One region of the Lactococcus sp. SK2-659 genome, then DNA from elsewhere that is predicted to be linked to it. Evidence: riboswitches for the same ligand, from Rfam matches in the RefSeq annotation. Region 1 holds a riboswitch; the other holds the start of a gene.
The links. Region 1 has a riboswitch for lysine ahead of LDP15_RS07095 (amino acid permease). Riboswitches for the same ligand answer to the same signal wherever they lie in the genome.

Region 1 (12,559 bases):
TCAATGTTGTTCCGGAGTTCTTCTAGTTTATTCATGGTTTTTATTATATCATAGCTAGCAACACGAAACAACGTTTCATGTTGCTGACTTCTTTCTCTCATTTATGACCGAACTCAGCGAGAACGATAATTTCCCACCAAGTGAGTGCGGCTCGCTATGTTGCTTTAGCAACATAACGAGAGCGGACAACGTAGCGTAGAGAAGTAAACTTCGTTTCACTTCGTTGTCCATATCACAGGTGTCCCTTTTGTCAGCATTGCTAAAGCAACGGACAAAAGGGCTCACTCTAAGCCAGCAAGCTGGCAAGGCGAAATGGCAGGAAGGACGGCGTAGTAGAAGCAGTGATGCTTATATCAAAACTAATCTAAAATTTGCCTTTAAAAAATGATATAATGGATTATATTATTTTTGAGGAGCAACAAGATGAATAAAGAAGAAAAAATCGAAGGTTATGAGTTGCTTAATTTGCAACTAAAAGCGCTTCTTAGTGAACAAAATTATACACTTTCAAACTTAGCCAATGCAAGTAGTTTACTTTGGAGCTTTTTGCCTGAGCAAGTTTATACAGGTTTCTACCTCTACAACGGTGAAAAATTAATTTTAGGGCCATTTCAAGGGTCTGTGTCTTGCGTTGAAATTATAATGGGCAAAGGGGTTTGTGGGGAATCAGCTCAAAATCGCCAAACCATTATTGTTGAAAATGTAAAGAAACACAAAAATTATATTTCTTGTGACGGTCGAGCAATGTCTGAAATTGTTGTTCCAATGGTTAAAGACGATAAATTAGTTGGGGTTCTTGACTTAGACAGTTCAGAAATTGGTTTTTACGATGAAATCGACCAAAAATATCTTGAAGAATTTGCTAACATTTTATGTGAAATGACTGATTTTAAATTTTTTGAAGTAGGTTAAATCAAAATTTTAAAGGGTATCGGAGAAAAAAATGAGTGAAATAGTAAAAAAATTTATTGCTGACCGTTTTGGGGAAAAAGAAGGAACATCTGTAAATCCAGGTAATATTGGAGATGTTCGTGAATTTGCGCAAGAATTAGGAAGTTTTCTCTATCAATTACATCGGCTACCAACAACAGATGCAAAGTCACCTAGTTTTGAAAATGCTTTTGCTGGTTCTGATTTGATTTTCTTTGAAGCTGAGATGATAGAACTTTTGAAAGTCTATCAAAAAGTTGTTCCTGCTGACCTTTTGCAAGAAAAATTTGATTTTGCAGCAAAAACAAAATGGTCCAAGAAACCTGTTTGGGTTTTGGGAGAATTGCTTACGCAAAATTTAAAAGTTACTGACGGAAAGTTAGTTAATGTCAAAATTTCTGACAAAGCTGTTATTGGTGATCCAGCTTTTGATTTAGCAATCGCTTGGACGATTTTTGATGAAAAAGCACGTAAAATATTTTTTGCGGCAACCGAAGCAGATGAGGCAACGATTAATCGAGCAAGAATGTTCGCCCTCAGACAGGCTCTCAGAAATTATCAATCACAAGATATTGATGAATTGATTCAATCACGTGATGCTTCAACTGAAATTTTAAAAGACTTAAACTATAGTCTTGGGCAAGATTTCTATTGAAACAAGCGGATATGAAAAGAATACTAAGTAAAAAATTGGAAGAGAAAAATGGCATATCAAGCATTATATAGAAAATATCGAAGTCAAAGATTTGATGAAATGGTGGGGCAAGAAGTTGTAGCAACAACATTAAAAAATGCGATTGTCAATCATCAAATTTCACATGCTTATCTTTTTTCTGGTCCAAGAGGGACAGGGAAAACCTCAGCAGCTAAAATTTTTGCTAAGGCAATAAATTGTCCTAATCAAGTGGATGGAGAGCCCTGCAATAATTGCTTTATTTGCGACTCAATCACTAAAGGAAGCTTAGATGATGTCATTGAACTTGATGCGGCATCAAATAATGGGGTTGATGAAATTCGAGAAATTCGAGATAAATCAACTTATGCAGCTAGTCAAGCCACTTACAAGGTTTATATTATTGATGAAGTGCATATGCTTTCAACAGGGGCTTTTAATGCACTTTTGAAAACACTTGAAGAACCTACAGAAAATGTTGTTTTCGTCTTGGCTACTACTGAATTACAAAAAATTCCAGCAACCATTATCTCGCGTGTTCAACGTTTTGCTTTTAAATCAATCACAACAGGAGACATTCGGACTTATTTAGCAAAAATAATGGCTGATGAAGGACTTGAATTCGACGGTAGAGCACTCGATGTTATTGCTAAAGCAGCTGAAGGTGGAATGCGTGATGCCCTCTCTTTATTAGACCAAGCCTTATCGTTTTCATCAGGAAAATTAGAAGAAAATGATGCACTACTTGTCACAGGGTCGATTGCTGCAGATGCTTTAGTAACATATGTTGCAGCACTTTTTGAGCACGATGAAGCAAAAGCGCTGATGGAACTTGATAAGATTTTTGCTGAAGGAAAAAATATGCTTCGATTTACGGAAGATTTATTAGCATACCTTCGGGATTTACTCTTGGATAAAAATTCTCAGTATGACCGGGGTCAAATTTTTTCATGGATTGATATTGCAATTGAAAGTTTGAAAACGATAAAGGAAACGACTCAAACAAAAATTGCGGCAGATGTCATGACCATGCGTTTGGCTGAAATTGGACAAAATAATTTACTGACAGCTCCGCAAGGAGAAATCCCTAATCAGCTGACAGCCGAAATTGCTACTTTAAAAACCGAAATTAATCAATTGAAAGCTCAAATTTCAGCTGGTCAAATTCGGGTAAATTCAGATTCACAAAATAATTTACTGACAGAAAAAGTTAAAGCCAGTCCGAAACCAATAGCATCTAAAAAACGCCAAATTAACAAAGATTTAATTTATAAAGCTTTGGCTGAGGCGACAAATGAAGCTAGAAAAGCTGCTCTAAGTGCGTGGCCAGAACTTGTTGCTTCGGTAACTAAACCGGCAGACCGAGCTTTACTTAATAATACAGCCCCTGTCGCTGCGTCAGAAAATTTCCTTGTGGTGACTTTTCCTCATGAGAATCTTGCTAAAAGGGTCAGTGAAAATGAAGAATTGCAACTTTTTTGTGGGAATCTCTTGAGTTCAATTGTTGGATTTGCGCCAGAAATTATTTCTCTTGCTGAACAAGACTGGCAAGAAGTTCGAGCAGAATATGTTTCTAATTTAAAATCTGAAAATGTTCAAGAAGATGAAGAAGATGAAAAAGAGCCGGATGAAACGGTAAATTTAGCTAAAGAACTCTTTGGTGAAAAAGTAGTTGAAATTAATGATTAAACTAATAAAAAAGCCGCTCATTGAGCGACTTTTTTAATCTTTATGACGACTTAAATCAACCTCTTTAAGGGGGATAAGTTTCGTTTTGTTTTTAAATTTATAACCCAAGTAAAGGATGAAGAAGAGTGGAATTGCGGCATACATGATGACGCCTTGCACCCAAGTTTTACCAAAAAGAAGCATTGGGTCTTGGCCGAGTGTGACTAAAACGGTCATAATTAAGGCTAAGATTGGACCGAATGGGAATAGTTTTGCATGATAAGGTAATTTTTTAACATCTTTTCCTTGAGCGACATAGGCGCGGCGGAAACGGAAGTGGCTAATTGCAATCCCAATCCAAGCAATAAATCCTGTTAAACCAGAGGCTGAGACAAGGAATGTAAAGAAGCTAACTCCGTAAATTGATGTCAAGAATGTGAGTAAAGCAACAGCAGTTGTAGCTAATAAAGCAATGAAAGGAATCCCGTTTTTTGAAGTTTTTGAGAAAATCTTTGGTGCGCCACCATCTTTAGCTAGCGAATAAAGCATCCGAGTAGAGGCATACATTCCAGAATTTGCTGCTGAAACGACAGAAGTTAAAACAACGGCGTTCATGATAGAAGCTGCAATAGAGAGACCAACACGTTCAAATACAATTGTGAAAGGGCTTTGAGCAGCTGAATCTCCTCCAACTAAGTGTGGGTCGGTAAATGGAATGATAGCCGCCATCACGAAGATAGATAAGATATAAAAGACAAGAATACGCCAGAAGATAGAGTTCATAGCTTTAGGAATTGATTTTTCAGGATTTTCAGCTTCACCAGCTGTAATTCCGAGCAATTCTGTTCCTTGGAAAGAGAAACCAGCGACTAAGAGTACGCCGAGAATCCCTCCACCAGTAGTGAAACTACCAAGTCCTCCGACAAAACCATGATTACCAACTGAAAGATTTTTAGCGACGTCAATATGACCGCCCATAATTCCAAAAATAGATAAGAAACCAATAATCAAGAATAAAACAACAACAGTAATTTTAATGGCTGACAACCAATATTCAGTTTCGCCAAAAGTTTTAACTGATAAGGCATTGATTGCAAAGACAATAATTAAGGCAATCAGTGAAAAAATCCAACTTGGAACATCTGGTAACCAGAATTTGATACAAAGGGCAACGGCTGTTAAATCAACCGCTACGGTAATTGCCCAGTTTAACCAATAATTCCAACCTAGAGCAAAACCAAAAGCTGGGTCAACATAACGTGTTCCATAGTCTGAAAAAGAACCAGAAGTGGGTAAATAAGTGGCCATTTCACCAAGTGATGTCATGAGGAAGTAAACCATTGCTCCGATAAGAACATAGGCAGTCAGTGCACCAAATGGTCCTGCCGTGTGAATGACATCGCCTGAAGTCAGAAACAATCCAGTTCCGATTGTTCCGCCAAGGGCAATCATGGAAACATGACGTGATTTTAAGCCGCGTTTTACTTGCGTCTCAGTAGTTGAGTTTGAAGAATTTTCCAAAATTCTCTCCCTAATAAAATTTATTCTACACCGACTTGTTTGACTCAGACTCAACCTTACTCCTGTTTAGTTTAGAAAAGTCTGAGAAAAACAAAAAAAGCAATCCTACTAGATAGAATAGATTGCTAAAGGTCCGACAAAATTTTAAAAATTTTCTTGAACGAATAGCCCTCCGCATGGTTATTAACCATTTGCGACAGTCTAGTGAGTTTTCCTCACTAGCCCAAGAACCTTGCTGAGCAACAAAATTCTTTCGGCAACCTCTCCTCCTCTAAATACGCGTCTTTGTTGTGCTCCAACTCGGCGTAGATTCATATCAGTTGCGACCTCTATCGATGTGTTATTTGTAATTCTAGCGCAATTTTAAGATGATGTCAAGGAAGAGGAGATTAGATAAGTTATAAGTAATCATTTTTTGGGTAAGTGATGGTCATTTGTTTAAATAAGGTGTACAAGCGGAGTGGCAAGAGTAAATAAGGATATAAATATTAGGTGACAAAAAACTCCTTTACAAAGGAGTTTTTTGTCAATATGTCATGTAAAGAAAGTCATAAAGATTTTGTAACTCAGGGAGATTGATGATTTTTTCTACTCCCTTCATTGATAAACCCAGACATTTGCGTTGGTAAAGTCAGACTTTACCGTATCTAAAATTATACTAACTGGTTTTGATAATATAATATCATTGCCTGAACCATCATTGCGTTTTAGTTTTTGGTAAAGTTCACTTTGTGTGACCCATTTTATCTCTTTTGACAATTCTAATTTTGCGTTTTCCCAGTACGACTCGGTAACACGATGCTCGTCCAATATCATTGTCTGCCAATTTAATGTCCCCATATTTTTTGAAGCAGACAGAGACGTTACAAAATATTTCAATATTCTCCTTATCTTCCTGGTTTCATTCCAGGACCACCAACCCATGAACCGCCACCAGGTATATAGGGAACATACCCGCTTGATGCTACCTTTTTTTGTACCCAACTAGGAGTGCTTTGAAAAGAACTAAGTACTCCGTCAATACCTTGCCACCAAGTCATTCTGCCAGTTATCTCTGACAATTCTTCGTCAGAAATAATTTCAAAATTATTTGGATTTTTCATTTGTAAATCCTCCTTTTTCTATTATCTTCATCGATCATAAGCGCTTACATTTGTTTTGTCAAGGTTTTTTTAAAATTAAATAAATTTTTTATAATCGATTCTTTTTTATTTTTACTCATTATGGTCGAATGAAATGGGGACAATAATTTTTTGCTTGGGATAGTCGTTGTCAGATTGCTGACTTATGAATGAGCTAGTTGTTTCATCAGAAAGAGTAGATATCTATCTTCGCCTTTGATTAGACAGTTCATTCGTTCTAGCCAGCACATTTACGCCTTGGCCTGTTACAAGCAGTGATGTTTATGTTATACTTATGAGGATAGGACTGCTATGTCAGTCAATAAAAATCAGTCTTTTTACTGAAATTTTCTAGGAGCAAAATATGGATTTTATTCGTGCCATTATTTTAGGTATTATTGAAGGAATCACTGAGTGGTTACCTATTTCCTCAACAGGACATTTGATTATTGCTGATGAATTTATTCGTCTTAATCAATCAGCAGCTTTTAAAGAAATGTTTGATGTTGTGATTCAGCTAGGAGCAATTTTGTCAGTTGTTGTTCTTTATTTTCATAAACTGAATCCATTTAATAAGTTAAATCCAGCTGACAAACAAAAAACACCACGTGAGATTCAATTAACTTGGCGTTTGTGGTTGAAAGTTTTGATTGCGGCTTTACCAGCAGCGATTATTGGTTTACCGCTTAATGACTGGTTGGACAAACATTTTTACCACTTTGTTCCTGTTGCCTTCATGTTAATTATTTATGGGGTAGCATTTATTGTCATTGAGCGTCGGTGGGTACCAAACCATGAATTTTCCGTAATGAATATTGACCGTTTGCCTTATCGTGCCGCTCTTTATATTGGATTATTCCAAGTGCTTTCTTTACTTCCAGGGACATCACGTTCAGGTGCGACAATTGTCGGTGCTTTATTAATTGGTGTAAGTCGTGAAGTTGCCGCAGAATTTACCTTTTTCTTGGGTATTCCAGTTATGTTTGGGGCTAGTTTCATCAAAATACTTCACTTTTTCAAAAATGGGAATTCTTTAAGTTTTGAACAATTTGGGGTCTTGTTAGTAGCTTGTATAGTTGCCTTTGGGGTATCAATGGTTGCCATCAAGTTCTTGACCGATTATGTGAAAAAACACGATTTTACTTTCTTTGGGAAATATCGGATTGTGTTAGGGATTATCCTTCTTATTTATGCAATGTTTAAAGCCTTTTTGGGCTGAGAATGAGATAAATTATGCCAACTCTCTTTAGTTGGTATTTTTTATTTTAAAATAGTTCTCTTTGCTGAGGGAAAGTTTAAATGTATTCTTGCTAAAAATAGAAAAAAGTGATAGAATATAACTCTGTGGGAAAAACTCACAACTTACGCAGGACTCAACCTGCGTCATTAGTCCAAAAGGAGGAAAAATCAATGACTAAATACGAAATTCTTTATATTATTCGCCCAAACATTGATGAAGAAGCAAAAGCTGCCCTCGTTGAACGTTTCGATGGAATCTTGACTGACAACGGTGCTGCAAATCTTGAGTCTAAAGACTGGGAAAAACGTAAACTTGCTTACGAAATCAATGATTTCCGCGAAGGTATCTACCACATCGCAACTTTTGAAGCTGAAACAACTTCAGAAGCTTTGAGCGAATTTGACCGTCTTGCTAAGATCAACCTTGACATTCTTCGTCATATGATCGTTAAAGTTGAAGCTTAAGAGCTTTCATTTCTAAGGAGAAGTTCATCATGATTAACAATGTTGTATTAGTAGGACGCATTACTCGCGATCCTGAACTTCGATACACCCCTCAAAATCAAGCTGTCGCAACATTTTCATTGGCTGTAAATCGTCAATTTAAAAATGCGAATGGCGAACGTGAGGCTGATTTCATTAACTGCGTTATTTGGCGCCAACAAGCTGAGAATTTGGCGAATTGGGCTAAAAAAGGAGCTTTGATTGGGGTAACTGGTCGAATTCAAACACGTAACTATGAAAATCAACAAGGTCAACGCGTTTATGTGACTGAGGTTGTGGCTGATAGTTTCCAAATGTTGGAAAGTAGATCTGCTCGTGAAGGTATGGGAGGCGGAACTTCTGCTGGTTCATATTCTGCACCTAGCCAATCTACAAATAATACTCCACGTCCACAAACGAATAACAATAATGCAACACCGAATTTCGGTCGTGATGCTGATCCGTTTGGTAGCTCGCCGATGGAAATTTCGGATGATGACCTTCCATTCTAATAGGGTGAAATAATTGACGCTAAAGCGCCTAATTATTTCACGGAAACCGCTATGGCGGATTTCCTAACCCTCTTACTAGTTATTATGAAAAGCAGAATCGGCTTTTCATAATAACGTCGTAATCCTAAGAAAACTTTAAACAGACATCTAAAAATAATATAAGGAGAAATAAAATGGCACAACAACGTCGTGGCGGCTTCAAACGCCGTAAAAAAGTTGACTTCATCGCTGCAAACAAAATCGAAGTCGTTGACTACAAAGACACTGAACTTTTGAAACGTTTCATCTCAGAACGTGGTAAAATCTTGCCACGTCGCGTGACTGGTACATCTGCTAAAAACCAACGTAAAGTGGTTAACGCAATCAAACGCGCGCGCGTAATGGCTTTGCTTCCATTCGTAGCTGAAGACCAAAACTAATAAATGAAAGGCTGCTTCGGTAGTCTTTTTTTGTATAAAAATTTGACAAATAGAGTTGATATTTACTGACAGAATGCTCGGTTCCGTCCGAATTTACTGACCAGAAATTTGTCAGAAAAAGAGAATAGATTGATAACTTCATCAAGTATTTTTGATTAATACTATGTTTTTGTCAGTGAATTTATGATAAAATGGACAAATGATTGAATTGATAATAGGAGCAGTGCTCTTAAGTTTGTTAATTTATGGAATTTTTATAGAGCCTCATTTGATGAAAGTGAGACATGTAAAAATCGCTCAAAAACAAAATTTAAAAATTGCTCATTTTACCGATACCCACTTTGCTTGGCACACGACTAGTCGTCGTTTTAAAAAATTTGCTCGAAATATTGCTAATGAACAGCCAGATTTAATTATTTTTTCTGGAGATTTATTTGATAAGGTTGCTTGGGCAAAAAATCGAGATTGGACTGATTTGCTGACGATATTGTCAGAACTTAAAGCTCCTCTTGGAAAATTTGCGATACTTGGTAATCATGATTTTGATGATGAAAAATCGTCAAAGTTTGTTGAAGAGTTTCTAGAAAAAGCTGGTTTTGTTCTGTTGAAAAATTCATCAGTTGTCAAAGATAATTTATCTATTTCTGGGGTTGATGACTGGCGTGAGGGACGGCCTGATTTTGAACTTGAGCCCATTGATGCAACATTTTCGCTTTTAGCCCTTCACGAACCGGATACTATTTTAGACATGGAGACAATTAAGGAATTTGATTTAATTCTTTCTGGTCATAGTCACGGAGGGCAAATTCGGATAGGAAATTGGCGTTTACGTAATAAGGGCTCAAGTAGTGCTGATGCTGGTTTGTATCAGCTCAATGACCGAACAAAATTGTATGTTAATCGTGGAATTGGTTTGACTTTCTTACCTATTCGTTTTGGGGTGCCTCCAGAAATTGTGTATTACTACATCTAAAAAAATCTGTCAGTAATTTTGACAGATTTTTTTATTTTTTTATTTTAAAATTTACTGACAGCTTTGTTAAAAATTCTGTCATTACATTTCTCTTGCAGTCATGATCGTTTCGCGTCCCATATTATCAACGGCTCGGTAGTGTAGAGGCCATTCAGGATTAAAAGGGTAGTCAAAATCAACGAGGATGGTTGTTGGGCTGTTGTCTTGAGAAAAACGAATAGAAAGTAAATTATCTGAATTAACCAAGTCGAAATTGATAATTGTTTCTAGTGGAAAAACGCCCTTGAGGTGATGGTCAATAATAAACCAAAAGGCATCAATGACTTCTCCAGGAATTGACGCAACGGTATCAAAACTTGCGTAGCGTCGTCTAGTGTTAGAAAATGCCATAAAATCACATCCTTTCTATAAGATAAATGGATAAATTCTAGGAAATACGGGAATCTCGAATGACTTTTCGGATTTCAGATAAAGTCCCTTCAGAAACATTTTTCATTTTCATTCCGTACATCATAAACAAGGCATCAAGCAAACTAATTTGAGAAACTGTGGAAGCAACGGCTTCAGGTCGAAATGAAATTTCTTCGGAAATTGAAATTAGCGCAACATCGGCCGCTTTAGCTAAAGGTGAACTCGCAAAAGAAGTCAATGCAATAATTGGAACCCCGCGACTCTTCAAAATTTCAACCAAGTGCATTGTATCTCTGTTTTTTCCTGTATGTGAAATAACAAAAGCACAATCGTCGCTCGTTAATTTTGCAGCCTGCATTTGTTGAAAATGAAAATCCTGATGATAAACGCAGTGCAAAGGCATTCTCAAAAATTTATGAAAAGCAATCAATGCAACAGCGTTTGAACCACCCAAACCAAAAAAACCGCAAGTGCTGGCATTGAGCAAAATTTCCATGGTTTGGTCAAGTTGTCTGTTAGTGATAAGGTTTAATGTAGAATTTAATGATGAAATATTGCCGTTGAAGTTTTTTGTCAGTATTTCTTTGTAATCGTCAGTTGGTGAAAGTTCGCTAAAAAATTCATCATTTCGTGTCGAGTCAGTGGCATGAATGGCGAGTTTTAATTCTTGGAAGGAATTAAAGCCGATTTTTTTAGAAAATCTAGAAATTGTAGCCGTAGAGACATGAGTTTTTTGAGCAAATTCCTGAATTGAAAGCCTCGCTGCACTATCAATATTCGCAATTAAATAGTCAGAAATTGCCTGATCTGATTTACTGAGGTTATCATAATAACTTCGGATTCGGCTGATTAAAGTACGCGACATATCAAGCCTCCTTCTAATTGACTACATTATATCATAGCCAGTAACACGAAACAATGTTTCATGTACTGGCTATCATTTTATTAGGACCGAACGATGCGTAGGATAGCTGTTGTCAGTTTACTGACTTACAGATATGCTAGTTGTTACACCTAGAGCGGAGTAATAAGGTATCTAGGGAGTTCGCTATAGCGTGTTATAAGTAGTGATACTCAAGATTTCTCGATTTCTCAAAAATTCCAAACTCCTAACTTGAAATTGTTTTGACAAATCAGAAAATATTTTACAAAAATTATTGTTGACAAATGAAAAAAAATTACTTATACTAAAGTTATAAAATGAAAGCGATGCCACGGAGGAAAAAATGATGAAATTTGGTATGATTGGTTTAGGGAAAATGGGAATGAATCTTGTGAAAAATGCCGTTGACCATGAGATTGAAGTTGTTGCTTACGACCTAAATACAAAAGCGGTAGAGGAAGCTAAGGATTACTCAGACAAAATTACCGCTGTCAGCACAATTGAAAATTTACTGACAGAATTGCCAGCAACCAAAATTGTTTGGTTGATGCTTCCAGCAGGAACTCCTACAAATTCAACGATTGAAATGCTCTCTGAAAAGTTGTCAGCTGGAGATATTCTGATAGACGGTGGAAATTCTAATTACAAAGATAATTTAGAACAAAATAAATTACTGACAGAAAAAGGAATTAAATTTTTTGATGTTGGAACTTCTGGTGGAATGGCTGGAGCTCGTCAAGGCGGGAATTTTATGATTGGTGGAGATGATGAAAAATCTTGGACAATCATAGAACCAATCTTCAAAGCAATCTCAATGGAAGATGGCTACCTCTATACAGGGAAACTTGGCAGTGGTCATTACTTGAAAATGATTCATAATGGAATTGAATATGGGATGATGCAAGCGATTGCTGAAGGATTTGAAATTTTGGAAGAGTCACCATTTGATTATGACTATGAAGCCGTTGCAAAATTATGGAATCACGGCTCAGTAATCCGAAGCTGGTTGATGGAGCTTGCTCAAGAACAATTTTCAAAAGACCCTAAACTAGACCAAATTATCGGACATGTTCAATCTTCAGGAGAAGGAAAATGGACCGTTGAAGAAAGCTTGGACTTGGGCGTTCCTGCCCCGGTCATTGCCTTGTCACTAATGATGCGTCAACGCTCATTACAAGAAGATACCATGACTGGAAAAGTAGTTGCCGCTTTGCGCAATGGCTTTGGCGGACATGACGTAGAACAAAAATAATTTACTGACAGATGAGAAGCGTAAGCTAACTAGGATAAAAAACTTCTGTCAGTAAAAAACTACTGATGATGAAAGAATTTTAAAGTCTGTCAGTAAATATATAGAAGAAAAGGAGCCTAAATGCAATATTTAATAGGCGTCGATTTAGGAACCACAGCGACTAAGGCAGTGCTTTTTGAGAAAAATGGAAAAATAGTTGCAAGTAGTAGCCAAGCCTATCCCCTCTATCGTGATGCTAGTGGGATGGCAGAAGAATCTCTTGAAGAAATTTTTGAAGCAGTTTTAGTGACAATCAGGGAAGTTTCAATTAACTTAGAAGATGAAGACGAACTTTTAGCCGTTTCATTTAGTACACAAATGCACTCACTAATTGCTTTTGACGAAAATTGGCAGCCACTTACAAGATTAATCACTTGGGCTGATACAAGAGCAGTAAAATACACCGAACAAATTAAAGCCTCTAAAAATGGTTTT
Region 2 (12,559 bases), on a different contig from region 1:
AATGCCAAATCTTTGGGGTGGGTCTGCTGACCTTTCGGCTTCAAATAATACAATGGTTAAAGTTGAAGAAGACTTCATGCCAGATAACTATGCTGGACGTAATATTTGGTTTGGTGTACGTGAATTTGCAATGGGAGCCATTATGAATGGGATTGCTTTGCATGGTGGAACTCGTGTCTATGGCGGAACATTCTTCGTCTTCTCAAACTACATGCTTCCTTCTGTTCGGATGGCTGCTCTACAAAGCTTGCCAGTCACTTATGTTTGGACACATGATTCCATTGCTGTTGGTGAAGATGGTCCAACTCACGAACCTGTTGAACAATTAGCTTCTGTTCGCTCAATTCCTAATTTGGATGTAATTCGTCCAGCTGATGGAAATGAAGTAGTGGCTGCATGGCGTCGTGCTGCATCAAGTAAAAGCCGCCCAACCGCACTTATTTTGACTCGTCAAAATCTTCCAGTTTTACCTGATACTTATGAATTGGCTGAAGAAGGTCTGAATCGTGGGGCTTATATTCTTTCAAAAGAAGAAGGAAAACTTGAAGGAATCATCATTGCGACTGGTTCAGAAGTAGCATTAGCTCTTGAAGCTAAGAAAACTTTAGGTTCTGGCATTCGTGTCGTTTCAATGCCTTCAATGAATATTTTTGACGAACAAGACGCAGCTTATCGCGAAGAAATTTTACCAAAAGCTGTAAGACGTCGTTTAGCGATTGAAGCTGGTACAAGTTACGGATGGGGTAAATATGTTGGACTTGATGGTGCAACAGTTACAGTAGATACTTGGGGCGCTTCGGCACCAGCAAATATCGTTCTTCCGGCTTACGGATTTACTGCTGAAAATGTAGTTAAAGCATACAAAGAGCTTGACTAATATTGAAAAAGGAGTTCTGATTTTTTGTCAGAGCTCTTTTGATTACAAACAAGTCTGTCAGTAAATTTTAATTAAAAAATAGAAAGGAAATAAGATGGGGATTTTACTTGCAATTATTGTGGGAGTAGCTTCAATTTTGAACTTAATGTATGGACAAAATCAGCCAATCCAATATTTACTGACGGTTCTGTCAGTAATATCTTTAATCATTTATCGTGGGAAAAGAACTAAAAGGGTTCATTATAATGGATATGGTCAGAATTATTTTACGATAGGATTTACTATTTGTATCCTTAGTTTTGTGGGAACGGTAGGAATTTTGATTGGCTTCTTGTTTCATTTAGCATAATATGTTAAAATTTAACTATGCGATGAGTCGAATAATTCTACTTTGTAGAATTTCGAAGCTAAGGAATACTGGGAAATTGGGTTTTCCGCGCAGGAAGCGTGAGTATTTGTCAAATTGTGTGAACCTTTTTGACACACTTTTAGTGCCTTTAAAAGCCCTCGAAAGAGGGCTTTTTTTACGTAACGATTAAAATAATTAATAAAAAAATCTTGTTATAATCAGATGAATACAATGCTGAAAAAATATATAAACAATCTATTGTAGGAGTTAATCATATTTTCGATGTTATTATTAGCAAGAGTTAAGAAAAATATGATAAAATTGAAGTGTCAACATCTTTATATATTTTTTAAAATAGAAAGGAAATTATCATGGATGTTTCATGGATGACAAAATATATTGCTGAGGGATTGGGAACTATGCTTCTCGTCTTGCTTGGTAATGGTACAATTGCTGGGGTAACCCTCAAAGGCTCTAAAAATGAGGGCATGGGTGGTCTTGCAATTGCATGGGGATATGGAATTGCGATTTTAGTTCCTGTACTTGCTTTTGCAAATGTTTCAGGTGCACATATTAACCCAGCAATTACAATTGGACTCGCTTCAGCTGGCTATTTCCCTTGGGCACATGTTGCACAATATATTTTGGCACAACTTATCGGTGCAATTATTGGTCAATTACTTGTTGTAGCGATTTATAAAGAATACTTCGCTAAAACTAATGACGGAGCAATTTCTTTAGGTGCTTTTTCAACAACTAACGCTTTGGATAATGGTTCAAATCGTGGAAAAGCAATTTTCAACGGATTTATCAATGAAGTAATCGGAATGTTTGTATTTGTTTTCGGAATTCTCAGTTTTACAACGAACTTCTTTGGTGCAGAATCAATCAAATGGATGACAAGCTACGCTCAACAACAAGGAGCTGATGTTACAGCAAATGCAACAGTAAGCCAAATTTGGGCTTCTGTTTCAGGTGCTTCATCATCTAAAATGATTGGTGCGCTTGCTATCGGTTTGATGTTTGTTGGTTTGGTTACAGCATTTGGTGGACCAACTGGTGCAGCATTGAATCCAGCACGTGACCTTGGTCCTCGTATCGTTTATAGTTTCTTACCACAATCAGTTGTTGGTGAAAATAAAGACGCTAAATGGTGGTACGCTTGGGTTCCAGTTGTTGCCACAATCGTTGGTGCAGTAATTGCAGCTACAGTCTTTAAACTTATGTTTAAATAAAAACAAAAATTTCTGTCGAAAGGCAGATTTTTTCTTGCCCTTATAACTTAAAAGCGCTATAATAATTATAATTTACTGAAAAGGACAGACAATTATGACACAATATAATATCGCCGTTGTTGGTGTTACTGGTGCCGTGGGTACACGTATGCTTGAACAATTAGAAGAATCTACACTTCCTATAGAAACCGTACGTGCGCTTGCAAGTAAACGTTCGGCAGGAAAAATTGTTGAATTTAAGGGGCAAGAGCTTGTTGTAGAAGAATTGACTGAGGAGAGTTTTGAAGGTATTGATATTGCTCTTTTTTCAGCCGGAGGCTCAGTATCAGAAAAATATGCCCCTTATGCTGTAAAAGCTGGAGCTGTTGTCGTAGATAACACCTCGTTTTTCCGTCAAAACCCTAATGTCCCCTTGGTTGTTCCAGAAGTTAATGCACATGCTTTGGAAAAACACAATGGAATAATTGCCTGTCCTAATTGCTCAACGATTCAAATGATGGTTGCTTTAGAGCCGATTCGTCAAGCTTATGGGCTTGAGCGAGTAATTGTCAGCACTTATCAAGCGGTCTCTGGTGCGGGTCAATCAGCAATTAATGAAACAAATCGTGAACTCCAAGAAGCACTTGATGGAAAAGCACTGACAGAATTGTCAGCAGAAATTTTACCGTCTGCTGGAGATAAAAAACATTATCCAATTGCTTACAATGCGCTTGCACAAATTGATGTATTTACTGACAACGATTATACTTATGAAGAAATGAAAATGACAAATGAAACCAAGAAAATCATGGAAGATGATTCAATTGCGGTTTCGGCAACTTGTGTCAGAATTCCAGTTCTTTACGGTCATTCTGAGTCAGTTTATGTTGAAACGAAAAAAATAGCAGACATTGATGAGGTTAAACGTTTGATTTCTGAATTCCCAGGAGCTGTTTTAGAAGATGATGTTGCTCATCAAATTTATCCACAAGCCATTAATTCAGTTGGTCGTCGTGAAACTTTTGTGGGTCGTATTCGCCGTGATTTGGATGCAGCAAATGGGATTCATCTTTGGGTGGTTTCTGACAATTTACTCAAAGGAGCAGCTTGGAATTCTGTTCAAATTGCTGAAACACTACATGAGCGTGGCTTAGTTAGACTAACTCATGAGTTAAAATTTGAACTGAAATAAGGTCTGTTAAATGAGTTATATCAGTAAAATTCGTGAAAAAATTGGTCATGAGCTTTTGATTTATCTGGGAGCTGGCGTTATTGTCTATTCTGATGAAAAAATTCTCTTACAAAAACGTAAAGATAACGGAACTTGGGCTCTACATGCGGGTGGCATAGAAGTTGGTGAAGAACTTGAGGAGACTGCTCGCCGAGAATTATTTGAAGAAACGGGACTAAAAGCAGGTAAACTTGAGCTTTTAGGAATTTATTCAGGACAAGACCGTTTTATGACTTATCCCAATATGGACCAAGTTTATATGCCAGGCATTTATTATATTTGTCGAGATTTCACAGGGAGTTTAAGACCACAAATGAGTGAAGTTGAAGAGCTGAAATGGTTTAAATTTAAAGAAATTCCAAAAAATATTCATGAGCTAAATCGCCGTGTTATCAAAGATTTCATCCAATTAATTGCGAAAGAATAATAATAAATTAGACTGTATAAAAATAAAATTTTTGACCTCGTTTACTAAAGTATGCTATAATGGGTCAAACAAAATTAGAGGTTGCGAAGACGAAGAAGTTAGTGGAGCGGTGAACGCAATGAAGCTGATGGCGGCGTTCTTTGCCGAAAGAAAAATTGTCACAAAATTTTTCTTGGGCTGTGTGGTTAAATCCTACAGACTGTCTTTCTGTCAGTACTGACAGAAAGGAGAGCTAATCAAAATCATTTTTGACGAACTTTTGAGAACCTCTTTTGCATAAAAAGAGGTTCTTTTTGACCTCTTGACAAGAGCTTGTCAGTATGCTCACACATAAGGAGAAATTATGTCAGCAAAAGAAACAATTGAAAAATTACAAAATGCACGTATCATCACGGCCCTAGTGACCCCTTTTAAAGAAAATGGCCAAATTAATTTTGAAGCATTTCCTAAGCTCATTGAGGATTTACTTGCTAATCATACGGAAGGCCTTATCTTAGCTGGAACAACGGCTGAATCGCCTACTCTTACTCATGATGAAGAATTGGCAATTTTTGCTGCGGTTAATAAAATAGTGGCCGGACGTATTCCATTAATTGCGGGTGTTGGGACTAATGACACACGTGATTCGGTTGAATTTGTCAAAGAAGTTGCTGAACTTGGTTATATCGATGCGGGACTTGCAGTGACTCCTTATTACAACAAACCTTCCCAAGAAGGAATTTATCAACATTTTAAAGCCATTGCTACTGCGAGTGATTTGCCAATTATTTTGTATAATATTCCAGGAAGGGTGGTCACTGAAATTCAGGTAGAGACCATCTTACGTTTAGCAGAACTGGAAAATGTAATTGCCATCAAAGAATGTACAAATACTGATAATCTGGCTTATCTCATTGAAAAGCTACCCAAAGACTTTTTAGTTTATACTGGAGAAGATGGGCTAGCTTTTCACACTAAAGCTTTGGGAGGTCAGGGTGTAATCTCGGTTGCTAGTCATATCCTAGGTCAAGAATTTTTTGAAATGTTTGCAGAAATAGACCAGGGCTCTATTCAAAAAGCAGCGGCTATCCAAAGAAAAATATTACCCAAAATAAATGCACTTTTTAGTGTCACAAGTCCGGCTCCAATCAAAACGGTTTTGAATGCAAAAGGATATGAAGTTGGTGGCTTACGTTTACCACTTGTAGCTTGTACTACTGAGGAAAGTAAAATAATTCTTGAAAAAATTGGAAATTAAAAAATACCCTTTTAGGGTATTTTTCTTTATAAAAGTTGGTCAATATTCAATTGATTTAATCTTATCATTCGATTCCAAAAGACTCATTAACGAAGCGATTTCAAAAGCTTTTGGTAAGTTCAAATATAGCTCAGTTTTTAAAGAATTATTTGATTTTTTTTCAACTTTTATACTAAGAATTTTGACATCTTCCTCTTTCAGCTGTTGTTGCAACAGTTGAAGGCCTTCAAAATCTTCTAATTGAAGAATAAGATGATCGCTTGTCGCTGATTTTATCCATCGATAATTTTGGTGTAAAATAATTTGAAAAAGTAAAATAAGTAAAGTAGCTACAATACCTATAAAATATAATCCAGAACCGATAGCCATCCCAATACCAGAAGTTGCCCAAATTCCAGCCGCAGTAGTCAATCCATTAACGGATTGATTGTGAACAAAAATCATTCCAGCTCCTAAAAAGCCAATACCACTTACAATTTGAGCCGCAATTCTGGAAGGATCAAGATTGACTCCATGGGTACTGATGATGTCCATAAAACCATATTTTGAGACAATAATCATTAAAGCAGCACTCAAAGCAACAATTAAATGAGTACGTGTACCAGCATTTTTGGAACGGCTATTTCTTTCATAACCAATGGCATATCCACATACCCCAGCTAATATTAATCGAATTAACCAATCAAGTTGTGTTAAGAAAGTAATCTGCATAAAATTTCCTCCTTGTCATTTAAAACTTACCTTCCATTATATCGCTATTTTGATTAGAAAAAAAGTAAGACCCATAAAAAATGAAACTGACTTGCTTTTTTACTTGCTTTGGGTTAAACTTATATTAGTGTATTCTCGGTAGAGATTGGAATGCCAATCTCTTTTATTTTAATTCTAAGTAGAATTATCTTTTCAATATCGCTTGTCCCACTCGACCGATTTCGAGAGTGAATATGGCAAGGAAATTGCTAAAAACAGGACTGTAAATTTACTGACAGAATTTGTCAATAACTTACAGATTCTTTTTATATCGAAAAAATTATAAATTACACTGACAAGAAAGGTTTTTATGTCTAATATTAAAATCACTCCATTAGGTGGTGTGCGTGAATTTGGTAAGAACATGTATTTAGTTGAGGTTGAAGAGCAAATTTTTGTGCTTGATGCAGGACTTAAATATGCTGAAATGGATCAACTTGGTGTTGACTTTGTTATTCCTGATATTACATATCTTTTAGAAAATGCGGATCGTGTCGCAGGAATTTTCTTGACTCACGGACATGCTGATTCAATTGGGGCTTTGCCTTATATCGTTTCTGAATTAAAAGTTCCTGTTTTTGGTTCAGAATTAACAATCGAACTTGCAAAAATTAATGTCAAAAATTATGCTGACAGTCGCAAATTCAACGATTTTCATGTTGTAACTGAAGATACAGAAATTGATTTTGGTAAAGCCGTCATTTCATTCTTCTCAACAACACATACAATTCCTGAAAGTTTAGGAATTGTTATTTCTACAAATGACGGAAACATTGTTTATACAGGCGATTTCCGTTTTGATCCAGCTGTTGCAAAAGGCTATCGTACCAATATGCGCCGATTGGCTGAAATTGGAAATAGCGGAGTCCTTGCTTTACTTTCGTCATCACCAAATGCTTTGTCAACAATGCAATCTGCTAGCGAGCATGAAATTTATGAAAAAATTTATGACTATATTGATGACAACGAAGGACGGGTCATTATTGCTTGTAACGCAGGTAATTTAGGTCGAATTCAACAAACGATTGATGCTGCCATTAAACTTGGTCGTCGTGTTGCTTTTACAGGCGAAGATATGGACCAAATCATCGAAACAGCAACTCGTCTTAACAAATTACAAATTGTTGATAAAAAATCAATTATTAAACCAGCAGAAATTAAAAAATATGCTGACAATGAATTAGTTATTTTGGAAACAGGACGAATGGGTGAACCACTTAAATCTCTTGGAGACATGGCTCATCGTCGTCATAAATACGTTAAAATTAAAGATGGAGATTTAGTACTTGCTGTTACAAGTCCATCTGTCTCTTATGAAACAACAATTGCTCGTATTGAAAATGAAATCTATAAAGCTGGCGGAGTCATGAAAATGTTGGCTTCAGATTTGAAAATATCTGGTCACGCGAATGCTCGTGATTTGCAATTCTTACTTGATATCTTCCGTCCAAAAAATTTGATTCCAATCCAAGGTGAGTATCGTGAACTTAGTGCCCATGCTGATTTAGCAATGGAAATGGACATTTTACCAGAACATATCTTTATCGCTAAACGTGGTGAAACAGTCAGTTTAGAAAATGGAGACATGATTCCATCTGGTGTTATTCAAGCTGAAAATGTTATGATTGACGGTTCAGGAGTTGGAGATATCGGTTCAGTTGTTTTACGTGACCGTAAAGTGCTATCAGAAGATGGTATTTTCATTGCCGTTATCACAATTTCTAAGACTGAGCGTAAAATCGTCAGCAAATCTCGTGTTCACACTCGTGGTTTTGTTTATGTTAAAACTTCACGTGATCTGATGCGTGAAGCTGGTGAGTTGGTCAACGAAACTGTTGATAAATATCTTTCTGGAAAAGAATTTGATTGGGCAGAAATCAAAGGTTCTATCCGTGATGCTCTTGGAAAATTTTTATACGAGCAAACAAAACGTAAACCAGTGATTCTTCCAGTAGTTATGGAAGCACGTCAACCTCAAGATTTAAATAAACGTTACACTAAAAAAAATCATAATAAAAAATAAAAGTTACAAAACCTCCATTTTTTCGTATAGAAAGTTAGGAGGTTTTTTATGTCTCAAAAATCAATAAAGAAAATAACGATGACTGTTGGAGTAGGATTACTGACAGCCACTCTTAATCCCACATTTTTGAATCATCAGTTGGTGACAGAATTACCGGTGGAGGCCACGACAAGTAAAATTACATATACTGATGAGCAAAAAATTACTTACAACCTTGATAAAGTTTCACTGACAGCTGAAGTTGCCTCCTATGCTGGCTTAGCGGGAGCTGATATTGTAATTCCAGATATTATTGTAAATAACGGTCAAACCTATGCAATAACATCAATTGGAACTTATGCATTTTCAAATAGTGGAATTCGTTCGGTTATTATCGGAAATAATGTTGTAGATATTAATACTAGTGCCTTTCAAACAACAACAGCTTTTCCTGACTATTATAAGAAATCACTGACAGAAGTAGTTTTAGGAGCAAAAGTCCAAAATATAAAAACAGATGCTTTTGCTGGAAACGCCATAAGTAGTATAGAATTTCCAAATTCTGTCCTAAAGATTGCGACAAGAGCTTTTGCAAATAATAATTTAACAGAACTTTCATTGGGTTCAAATATCACAGAAATTATGGCCAAAGCCTTTCAAAGTAACCAAATCACTACAATAGAATTTGCTGATGAAGCATTGACAATAGTAGATTCAGCGGCCTTTTCTGGGAGTCCCGTTCAAAGCTTGACTTTGGGAATTGGAGTGACTTTGGCTGATGACGTATTCAATAAAACGAGTCCTTTATTTGGTCAGTTATCAGATTTACCGACAGATGGAATTCGGACAATTTCTGTCAATTCTAGTGGTCTTTTTGATAAAAGTTGGATAAATTCTGACAGTTCACAATCGACTTCTGTGAGTACAGAAAATGCAGATACAACCCCTGTCTCTTCTTCCAATTCAGTAGAGCAAGTTGATGTTGCCAGTTCAGAATCAACACAAGAGGCAAATTCGGCTTCACTCTATCCAATATCTGAAGCGAATAGTGTTACAGATAATATTTTAAATTCAATCTCTTCTTTAGACAGTAGTATTTCTAGCTCACAAACAGAGAATAGTCAGTCAGAAGCTTCCAGTACAGCAGAAATCAGTTATGATTCAGAAAACTCAAATAGTTTGTCTTCTTCAAACCAAATCAATTCCAATTCAAATAGTGAAAATGATTCAAACCAATCCTCATTAGGTTCGAGTATGTCCTCTAACGAAGAAAGTGAGCATTCTAATTCTTCTAATATCAACGAAACGAATAATAGTTCAGAAATAACCAATATTTTACCATCGTCAAATCCGACAGAAAGTAGTTCAGTATCAGATCAAACAAGTTCTGAAGCTTCAACCAATTCAAATAGCAGTATCAGTTTATCCCCCTCAAACATAAGTTCAACTTCTGATTCAGAATCAGCAACTAATTCGTCAGATTTTTCTAATGTAGCAGAAGTAACTAATAATTCCTTAGCTTCCGTAAACAATAGTTCAAGTTCAGTTTTATCCAGTACAAGCACAGCTGATAATTTAGAAATCAATCAATCTGGTTCTGATAATCTTACAAAGGATAGCACAGAAATATCTACTTCAGGAGCCTTTTTGTCTTCAAATCAAACAAGTTCTGAAGCTTCAACCAATTCAAATTCCCCCTCAAACATAAGTTCAACTTCTGATTCAGAATCAGCAACTAATTCGTCAGATTTTTCTAATGTAGCAGAAGTAGCTAATAATTCCTTAGCTTCCGTAAACAATAGTTCAAGTTCAGTTTTATCCAGTACAAGCACAACTGATAATTTAGAAATCAATCAATCTAGTTCTGATAATCTTACAAAGGATAGCACGGAAATATCTACTTCAGAAGCCTTTTTGTCTTCAAATCAAACAAGTTCTGAAGCTTCAACCAATTCAAATAGTAGTATCAGTTTATCCCCCTCAAACATAAGTTCGACTTCTGTTTTGGAATCAACAACTAGTTCGTCTAATTTCTCTAATGTAGCAGAATTAGCTAATAATTCATCAACTCATTCTTCAGATGTTTTAAATAGTGATTCAAATGATAGTTTAGGTTCAGATTCTTCAAACCTTAGTAGTATCCCTAATTTGGAAACGAATCAAACTATTTCGTCCAGACCAAGTGAAGTAAATAATATATCAGAAAACCCTAAGAAAGTTTCTTCTTCAAATTCAGTTCAAGAAAACTCAACAGACCATGAGATGTCTACTAACCCAAAAAGTAGCATAAGTTCACCTTTCAGCACAACTTCTAGCTCACAACCAAAAGAGAGTCAATCGAATCTACTTAATACAACAGAAGGAATCAACAATCCAATAACTTTTAATAATTCTTCATCAGAAAATTCTGCTGCCTCTATTCTAACTAGTTATTCAAATAATAACTCAGAATCATCAGAAACAGGATATTTAAATATATCTAATAAGGCACAAAGAGACAATCATTCAGAAGTTTCTCATAGTTTGACAACTTCAAATTCAAATGAAAACAACGTGTCTTCAATACAATCACAAGCAATTTTAGAAAGCTCTAAAAGCTCAACAAATAAGAGAAGTTCATCATTATCAATTATAAACTCAACTTCTCACCCACAAAAAGAAGATAATCAGGCAAATTCTTCTGATGAAGTAAAATCAAATAATAATATAGAGTCAATTATAGGTCAATTAAATTCCATAAGTAACAAAACTCATGTGAATTCTTTGACTAGCCAAAAACTATCAGTAATTTACACCTTACCAAGCAAATCGAAAGTGATGAATGAAAAAAATAAAAATTCAAATACAATAAGCGAAGAAAAACTCATCAGAACTCCTCAAAAAAATGATGAAAGTCAAAATTTAGGACAAATAACTGCTCTTGACTTATCTTTTAACAAAGAAGCAGAGACTATGAAAGATTTTAAAACAGTTGCGACTAAAGTTCCTGATAATGAAAATGGTGATCGTAGTCAAAATAATAAAACGAATAGTATTGATAAAGGTAAAGGTTTTTTCAAAAGGTCTGAATTTAATTCTAAATTACTTGATAGCGACAATCATATTTTAAAGGAAAATGTTCTTTTAAAAAAACATGGTCTTATAAGTGACAATTTTTTCATTGGTCTAATAACAATTTTAGGAGCTTGTATTATTTTCATATTTATATTATTTAAAAAGAAAAAAAGAGTGAAAAAAGATACCGACTAGAACTTTTGATGTATTCAATTTTAGCTAAAGAAATGTTATAATGAAGTAATTGTAAAAAATAGAATTGGATTATAAAATATGGCATTTGAAAACTTAACCGAACGCTTACAAAACGTTTTTAAAAATCTACGTGGAAAGAAAAAAATTACTGAGACAGACGTCACAGAAATTACAAAAGAAATCCGAGTTGCTCTCCTTGAAGCCGACGTTGCTCTCCCAGTTGTCAAGAAGTTTATTAAGGCAATCCGTGAACGAGCTGTCGGTGTTGAAGTATCAGAAGCATTAAACCCAGCTCAACAAGTAATTAAAATTGTTGATGAAGAATTAACAGCTATTTTGGGTGGTGGGGAAGCTGAATTACTTAAATCTCCTAAAATTCCAACAATTATCATGATGGTTGGGTTGCAAGGGGCAGGGAAAACAACCTTTGCTGGTAAACTTGCTAAAAAACTCAAAGAGGAGCAAAATGCTCGTCCTTTGATGATTGCAGCCGACGTTTATCGTCCAGCAGCGATTGACCAATTAAAAACCTTAGGTGAACAGCTTGAAATTCCTGTCTATGATGAAGGAACTGCTGAAAAACCAGTTAATATTGTTCGTAATGGTCTTTTAAAAGCTCAAGAAGAACGTAAAGACTATGTTTTGATTGATACTGCAGGTCGTCTTGAAATTGACGACACTCTAATGAACGAATTGCAAGAGATTAAAGCACTTGCTGAACCAACTGAAATTTTGCTTGTTGTTGATGCAATGACTGGTCAAGTTGCAGCACAAGTTGCTAAAACTTTTGATGAAAAATTGGACATTACAGGTGTGATTATCACTAAACTTGATGGTGATACACGTGGTGGTGCGGCATTATCAATCCGTGAAATTACAGGAAAACCAATTAAATTTACAGGGACTGGTGAAAAATTAACAGATCTTGAAGTTTTCTATCCTGATCGAATGAGTTCACGAATTCTTGGAATGGGTGATATGCTCACCTTGATTGAGAAGGCTCAAGCAAATTATGACGAAGAACAATCAGCAAAACTCGCTGAAAAAATGGCTGAAAATCGTTTTGATTATGAGGACTTTGTTGAACAACTTGATCAAGTGACAAATATGGGACCAATGGAAGATATTATGAAAATGATTCCAGGAATGTCACAAATGCCTGGTTTAGATAAGGTTAAAGTTGATCCTAAGGATGTTGCTAGAAAACGAGCAATGGTCTTGTC

Region 2: another riboswitch for lysine. It lies ahead of dapA (4-hydroxy-tetrahydrodipicolinate synthase); the one in region 1 lies ahead of LDP15_RS07095 (amino acid permease).

The regions. Positions count from the first base shown of each region.
Region 1 covers NZ_JAIWQZ020000002.1:2,733-15,291, reverse strand. The annotation lists gene LDP15_RS07115 (chorismate mutase) at 1-35, opposite strand, end outside; gene LDP15_RS07110 (GAF domain-containing protein) at 424-912, shown strand; gene LDP15_RS07105 (phosphotransferase) at 944-1,585, shown strand; gene dnaX (DNA polymerase III subunit gamma/tau) at 1,634-3,292, shown strand; gene LDP15_RS07095 (amino acid permease) at 3,326-4,792, opposite strand; lysine riboswitch at 4,950-5,132, opposite strand; gene LDP15_RS07090 (hypothetical protein) at 5,390-5,671, opposite strand; gene LDP15_RS07085 (lactococcin family bacteriocin) at 5,680-5,895, opposite strand; gene LDP15_RS07080 (undecaprenyl-diphosphate phosphatase) at 6,278-7,132, shown strand; gene rpsF (30S ribosomal protein S6) at 7,324-7,617, shown strand; gene LDP15_RS07070 (single-stranded DNA-binding protein) at 7,647-8,147, shown strand; gene rpsR (30S ribosomal protein S18) at 8,321-8,566, shown strand; gene LDP15_RS07060 (metallophosphoesterase) at 8,766-9,539, shown strand; gene LDP15_RS07055 (DUF960 domain-containing protein) at 9,621-9,929, opposite strand; gene LDP15_RS07050 (MurR/RpiR family transcriptional regulator) at 9,967-10,815, opposite strand; gene gnd (phosphogluconate dehydrogenase (NAD(+)-dependent, decarboxylating)) at 11,180-12,085, shown strand; gene gntK (gluconokinase) at 12,206-12,559, shown strand, end outside.
Region 2 covers NZ_JAIWQZ020000001.1:330,325-342,883, forward strand. The annotation lists gene tkt (transketolase) at 1-877, shown strand, start outside; gene LDP15_RS01610 (hypothetical protein) at 972-1,226, shown strand; gene LDP15_RS01615 (MIP/aquaporin family protein) at 1,598-2,461, shown strand; gene LDP15_RS01620 (aspartate-semialdehyde dehydrogenase) at 2,556-3,632, shown strand; gene LDP15_RS01625 (NUDIX hydrolase) at 3,643-4,098, shown strand; lysine riboswitch at 4,166-4,341, shown strand; gene dapA (4-hydroxy-tetrahydrodipicolinate synthase) at 4,442-5,335, shown strand; gene LDP15_RS01635 (MgtC/SapB family protein) at 5,375-6,046, opposite strand; gene LDP15_RS01640 (ribonuclease J) at 6,396-8,108, shown strand; gene LDP15_RS01645 (leucine-rich repeat domain-containing protein) at 8,157-11,336, shown strand; gene ffh (signal recognition particle protein) at 11,415-12,559, shown strand, end outside.